Regions from separate parts of the Clostridium malenominatum genome, predicted to be linked through region 2. Evidence: riboswitches for the same ligand, from Rfam matches in the RefSeq annotation. Region 2 holds a riboswitch; each other region holds the start of a gene.
The links. Region 2 has a riboswitch for cyclic di-GMP ahead of ABDZ69_RS01780 (prepilin-type N-terminal cleavage/methylation domain-containing protein). Riboswitches for the same ligand answer to the same signal wherever they lie in the genome.

Region 1: linked by a shared signal. The riboswitch ahead of ABDZ69_RS16615 (transglutaminase-like domain-containing protein) and the one ahead of ABDZ69_RS01780 (prepilin-type N-terminal cleavage/methylation domain-containing protein) in region 2 are both predicted to bind cyclic di-GMP.
Region 3: linked by a shared signal. The riboswitch ahead of ABDZ69_RS12780 (DUF5667 domain-containing protein) and the one ahead of ABDZ69_RS01780 (prepilin-type N-terminal cleavage/methylation domain-containing protein) in region 2 are both predicted to bind cyclic di-GMP.

The regions. Positions count from the first base shown of each region.
Region 1 is NZ_BAAACF010000012.1:181,676-183,945, forward strand. Features, by position in the region: gene ABDZ69_RS16610 (MFS transporter) at 1-452, opposite strand, end outside; gene ABDZ69_RS16615 (transglutaminase-like domain-containing protein) at 582-1,382, opposite strand; cyclic di-GMP riboswitch class I at 1,396-1,480, opposite strand; gene ABDZ69_RS16620 (class D sortase) at 1,581-2,270, opposite strand, start outside.
Region 2 is NZ_BAAACF010000001.1:349,903-352,172, forward strand. Features, by position in the region: gene ABDZ69_RS01770 (GGDEF domain-containing protein) at 1-123, opposite strand, end outside; gene ABDZ69_RS01775 (tRNA lysidine(34) synthetase) at 202-939, opposite strand; cyclic di-GMP riboswitch class II at 1,074-1,159, shown strand; gene ABDZ69_RS01780 (prepilin-type N-terminal cleavage/methylation domain-containing protein) at 1,226-1,681, shown strand; gene ABDZ69_RS01785 (prepilin-type N-terminal cleavage/methylation domain-containing protein) at 1,697-2,194, shown strand.
Region 3 is NZ_BAAACF010000003.1:190,443-192,712, reverse strand. Features, by position in the region: gene ABDZ69_RS12785 (ABC-F family ATP-binding cassette domain-containing protein) at 1-1,202, shown strand, start outside; cyclic di-GMP riboswitch class I at 1,269-1,355, shown strand; gene ABDZ69_RS12780 (DUF5667 domain-containing protein) at 1,481-2,270, shown strand, end outside.

The sequences.
Region 1 (2,270 bases), on a different contig from region 2:
GAAAAGGAGCTTCCACTTAATATCATATCTTTAGGCAATATTAGAGTACTTATTACTCCCTTTGCAGGTGAAGTTAAGGCCTCAAAAGTGGAGTTAAAAAAAGTAAATACAAATAAGTGCCAAGGCTTTAAAATATTATAATAAAACATCACTCCTGTAATCAATACTACTATTCCTCTAGCTGTATCTCCAAATATTATTACCTTTCTTTTAGAAAGTCTATCTACCAAAACTCCAGAAAATGGGCTGAAAATTATCCCTGGCAAGGCATTTACCGCAAATAAGGTACCAAGCAATAACTTTGACCCTGTTAGTAAATACACCATCCATCCATAAGCAATTGAATCTACAGAATCTCCAAATCTGGATATAAAATCTGCTAGAAGCAATTTAGAATAGTTTTTATAAACTAATAACTCCTTAAATATACTTTTCCTTTTTGCAACCTCCACAACTAATCCTCCATTAAAATTATTTTATCGTTAAATTAACTTTAACGTCCTGCTTTTCTTTTGTCAATAACAAAAAGGCAGATAATTTAAATCATCAATTATTGATTTAAACTATCTGCCTAATAGCGCTTAATATTGTTTTTCTACTAAATAATCTCTATCATTTTTTATCATTGATACTGATTCCTTGTTACCCTTTTTAATAGAATCATAAGTGGTATCTATAGTAACCCATTTTCCAATATCTTTTAAATACACTTGATTCCATCCATGATATGCTTTAATATCGTTTTTATATCCCATTATTAGCTTTGTAGGAATATCTATACTTCTTAGCATTGCTGCAAGTAAAACTGAATAATCATAACATATTCCTAGGGAAGTTTTCATTGTATCTTCTATAGATGATACATAATCTACAGGAAGATTTTTAGCCTTATTATAATCATAGCTAACATTATTTATAATATAATTATATATTACTTTGACTTTTTCCTTATCATCTTTAATATCCTTAGTTAATTCCTTAGCTTTTTTAATAGGATCCATATCTTTATTCCAGTTGATAATTTGAATTGATTGCAAAAACACTTCATTTTTATTTGTTAAGTTTACAGTAACTTTTTCTTTTTTTACTACTTTGTATTTATTCCCTGCAACATTTTCTAAGATAGAAATTGTATACTCTCCATCTTCAAACTGTAATGGAAATCTATTGTTAGATTTTAAATTATAAGTATAGCTTTTATTACCTTTGCTAATCATTACTTTCGCTGATACATCCTTTTGGTACTTATAATCAACACTAACAATTCCACTATTTAACTGACTTTTGTCTATATTTGAAAGAGACGCTTGTCCAAAAACAACTGTTGAAGGTAATAATAAAAAAACTACTAATAAGAAACTTGTTATACGAAGTTTAAACATAAAAAACTCTCCCTTCGGTAACTGGCTGCCATCTTATTTCTAAGGAAGGCCCTTTAGTTTTGCGTCTCTAGTTTTCACTAGATTTGCCATTATCGGTGAAAAGCCACCAGATAAAATATTTATATTTACTATAATTATAACATGATTATAGTAAATAATCATGTTATAATTACAATATATATTCAATTTTTTAATAACTTATTCTATAATATTTCCCTTAATTATTAATCTCTGAGTTGGTTTAATCATTGGGTGACAAGTTACTAATGTTATTTCTTTATTCTTTTTATTGCTATTTAATACCCAAGTCTCTTCTGGTTTAACATAGAGTTTTTCTACTACTACATATTTATATTGGCTTTCTCCTTTATCAATTTCTATTATGTCTCCAATTTCTACCTCATCTAATCTGTTGAAGTTTCTTCCATAAGTATGGCTTCTATGGCCGGCTATAGCATAATTTCCCTCTTGTCCAGCCTTTCCTGTATGTTCTATACTTGCTACGGATATTTTTAAATTTTCTTCTATAGCACCTTTTAATATAGGTAGATTCAAATTAATCTTTTTAATTATCAACATACCTTCCATGTTCTTTTTAATATATTCTTCCCTTAGTTTTCTTTCATTTTCTTTCTTTTTTTCTTCTGCCTCTTTGTAAGCCTCATTTTCCTTGTTATCTTCTACAGTTTCTGTATTTTGTTCCTCTATTAATATTATTTCATTATCATCTTGATAATTTATAGAACCTTCATCTATAATGGATAGACTTTCATTCCATTCTCTTATTAGTTTTTGTTGCTTATAATCAACATATGCTTCTGTCATTTTAGGATATGCAATTACAAACACTCCTATAACTATAATAATTGTTGAAATTATTTTTCTTTT
Region 2 (2,270 bases):
ACCTCTGGACAAAGCTTCGTAGCCTAAAATACTGCCATCTTTAAGAGAAACTATGGGTTGAAATACAGTGCTTATAGCTTCATTAATTAGTATATTTTCCAGTTCGTGAAAAAAATTATTCAATATATCACCCCTATTTAACACATAGTATATCAAAGCTATGTTATAACTAAAGGCAAGTTTGTTAATTACAGGTTAATTTTACCTCTGGTCCCAGAGGTTTTTCATGTCTAGATTTGTTAATGATGTTAGTATTTTTCTTTGAGCATCGGGATAACTTTCTTCTAATTTTATAAGGATGTTTTTCATTTCTTCACGAGTAGTTTTTTTATCTACAGGGCAAAGGCTTTTAATAACGGGAAGATTATTATCTTTAACGAATTTTTCGATAAAATCCTCTCTTATGTAAACTAAAGGTCTTATTATATTAATGCCCTTATCTTTATAATGTATATTTGGGTGGAAGGTTCCAAGTTTCCCCACCTTTAAAATATTCATAAATAAAGTTTCTATAACATCATCACTATTATGACCTAAAGCTAATTTGTTAATATTGTTACTTTCGCAAATTCTAACTAAAGCGCCTTTTCTTAAGGTAGAGCAAAGGGAGCAAGGATTTTTTTCTTTTCTATCATTGAAAACTACTTCTCCAATATTAGTTTTTTCTATAATTAAAGGTATATGATTTTCTTCACAAAAGGATTTTAAGGGAGAAAGATCCATACCTAAGTCCATATCAATATTTATTCCAATTATAGAGAAATCCTTTATAGCGGTAAGTTGAATAAGCTTTAAAACGTATAATAAAAATATACTATCTTTACCACCAGAAAGGCCAACTCCAACTCTATCGCCAGGTTCTATCATGTTATAAGTGGAAATTGCTTCTCTAGCATTTTTGAGAAACATTCTATTATATTTTCGTTGAAAAATTATCATAAATTTCCTTCCTCTCGGTAAATTTTACATGTACATAATATTTATAAATGATATAATAATATAGGCAAGTTGTCCATATATTATCTATTGTTTTTACAAAATAAAGATGGTAAAATAATAATCAACTAATATTAATTATTAAGGGGAACGGAGAAGTGCATGTTGTATTTGGGCATCTTGGACATGCATGGAGTTAGTGATGCAACCTACCCTATATTCATAGTGCTATGAATATAGGTTTTTTTATAGAATTTTACATACAAAAAATAGAAGGGATGGGTAAAATATGAAAAGAACTAAAAAAGGTTTTACACTAGTAGAACTACTAGTAGTTATCGCAATCATAGCTATTCTTGCAGCGATTATAGCACCAAATGCATTTAAGGCAATAGAGAAGAGTAAGGTGGCAACAGCGGAGTCGGATTATAGAGCGGTTAAGACAGCGACGCTTAATTATTATGCGGATACAGGTAAATGGCCAGCAAGTATGGATAATTTAACTAGCGATCCACCCGTAGCTGGATGGAATGGTTCATATCTAGAAAAGTTGCCTAGTAAAAATCCTTGGGGTGGGACTTACGCTTTAGGTGCAAGTGGTAAATTTTTAAAATTAACTAATGTTCCTAAAAGTGCAGCTGAAAAAATAGATTTGGACTTAGATGGAACTGTTAGTAATGTAGGTGGAAGTGTGACATACACAACATCATATCCAACGACAGTAACAATTATTATTTCTGAATAAAGGATGGTGTTAATTATGAAAAATATTAAAAAAGGTTTTACACTAGTAGAATTACTAGTAGTTATAGCTATAATTGCAATTCTTGCAGCTATAATAGCACCAAATGCATTTAAAGCAATTGAAAAGAGTAAAGTAGCTACAGCAGAGTCAGACTATAAAGCAATTAAAACAGCAGCATTGGGTCATTATGCAGATAATGGACAATGGGCTACTACTCCAGCTACAAATGCGAATCCAGCTTTTGTAACTGATTACTTAGAAAAGTGGCCAAGTAAAAATCCTTGGGGTGGAACTTATACATTTAAAAATAATGTAGGAGTAGAGAATGATAGTTTGCCAGTAACTACTCCAGAGGTCAATAAAAACTATAAATATCTAGAATTAAATAAAGTGCCAGCAAAAGCAATACAAAGACTTGATGCTGATTTAGATGGAAATGAAAATGGAAACACTGGTATAGTTAGATATAATTCAAATTCAGACATTGTATACATCATAATCTCCGAACAATAACATTCAAAAAAGCATTAGGGCTTTAATGCTCTAATGCTTTTTTTCTCAGTTTACTAATTAATAGTTTTTTAGTTGA
Region 3 (2,270 bases), on a different contig from region 2:
ATTATGAAAACTTTGTTCAAAAGAAATTAGAAAGAGAAGATATGTCAAGAGCTACTGAGGAAAAAAGGCAAAACTTATTAAGAAAAGAACTGGCTTGGATAAAAAGAGGAGCAAAGGCTAGAAGTACTAAACAGAAGGCAAGAATTGATCGTTTTGAAAAATTGCAGGATGCAGCTGTAGATTTAACTGAAGAAAAGATTCAAATTTCTGTAGGTGGAAGCTATTTAGGTAAAAAAGTTATAGAAATTAATAATATAAATAAATCTTATGAAGATAGAAAACTCATAGAGGATTTTAGTTATATATTTACTAGAACTGATAGAATTGGAATTATAGGGCCTAATGGTATGGGTAAATCAACTTTAATTAATATAATTTGTAATAAAATTAAGCCAGACAGCGGGGAGATTGAAGTTGGAGAAACAGTGAGAATAGGACTATTTTCTCAGGAAACCAACCATATGGATGAAAATTTAAGAGTTATTGAGTATATAAAAGAAGGTGGAGAAGTTTTAACCACAAAGGAAGGACTTAAAATAAGTGCCTCTCAAATGCTAGAAACCTTTTTATTCACTCCCTCAATGCAGTGGACTCCTATTTCTAAGCTTTCAGGGGGAGAGAGAAGAAGATTGTACCTATTAAGAGTTCTTATGGAAGCTCCTAATGTATTGTTTTTAGATGAACCTACAAATGACTTGGATATTCAAACCTTAACAATATTAGAAGACTACCTTGACAATTTTCCAGGAGCAGTTATGGCGGTTTCTCATGATAGATATTTTTTAGATAGAATGGCAGAAAAAATATTCTCCTTTGAAGGATATGGAAAAATAGTTCAATATACAGGAAACTATTCTGATTTCAAAGAAAGTAACAATAATGTTCCAGTAGTTGAAGTAGAAGATAAAGTTAAAAGTATTAATATAGAAAGAAAAAAAGATAAAGCTTTAAAATTTTCTTATAAGGAACAGAGAGAATATGATGAAATTGATGATGTGATTGCTACAATTGAATTAAAATTAGAGGAAATTGAAAGTGAAATCACAAATTCCTCTACTAATTATAGCTTATTACAAGAACTATTAGAGAAAAAAGAAGAATTAGAAAAACAATTAGAAGAAAAGATGGAAAGATGGGTTTATTTAAATGAAATAGCTGAAAAGATTCTTCAAGAAAAGAGTGATAATTTCGATAAAAAATAATATTAAATTATTATTGTAGACATGTAATAACAAAAAAGTTATAATTAAATTAAATATAGAATTAAAATCCGACAAAGGCAAACTTAGGGAAACTTAAGGACGCAAAGCTAAAGGGGCTAAGACTATGTATAGTTATGCCAGCCAGTTGCCGAAGAGAGTCAATACCACAAGTGTGTTAAAGCTGCTCTTTTGAGCGGCTTTTTATCTCTTCCATTCTTTTATTTTTACTATGGATTTTAGTTCACCAAAAATAAAAAGAATAATAGGAGGTATTTAGAATGAAGAAACTTATTGTTTCAATTACCATGGCTAGTTTATTGTCATTTAACACAGTAGCTCATGCTGCTACAGAGGGTGTACAAGTAAATCCAGGAGTAACACCTGATAGTATTTTTTATACTGTTGACAAGTTATTCGAAGATTTGCAATTATCCCTAGCATCTAATACAGAAAAAGAGGCAGAGCTTTTATTAAAATTTGCAAAAGAGCGTCTTGCTGAAGCTAAAGAAATGACTGCTCAAGAAAAGAGCGAATTTGTACAAGCTGCTATTGAAGATTATATGAAAACAATAGGTGAGGCTCAGGAAAAAGTAACAGAAGTAATTACAAATGAAAATGTAGATGAGGAAGTAAAAGAAAAATTAAACACTGAATTAGAAGAAGGAGTTCAAATTGATGAAGAAGTCAAGGAAGAACTAAGTGATGATAAAAAAGAAGAGTTAGATGAAAAAACTGAAGAAGTGGTTTACACTGCAAAGGTTGTAAAAGATATTGATAAAACAGTTGTACAAACCCTAAGAGAACAAGGACTAGGTTTTGGACAAATAGCTAAAATTGCTTCACTATCAGAGGCTAGTGGAAAGTCAATTGATGAAATATCTGTTCTTATTACAGAAAAAGGTATGGGATTAGGAAATATTGCAAAGGAATTAGGAATTCACCCTTCTGGAAAAGGAAATTGGGTAAAAGATAAAGCTGATAAAGTAGAAGAAGATAAAGATGATGAAGAAGATGTAGATGATATAGAAAATAATGATGATGTGGAAGATACTGACGACGTAGAAGATA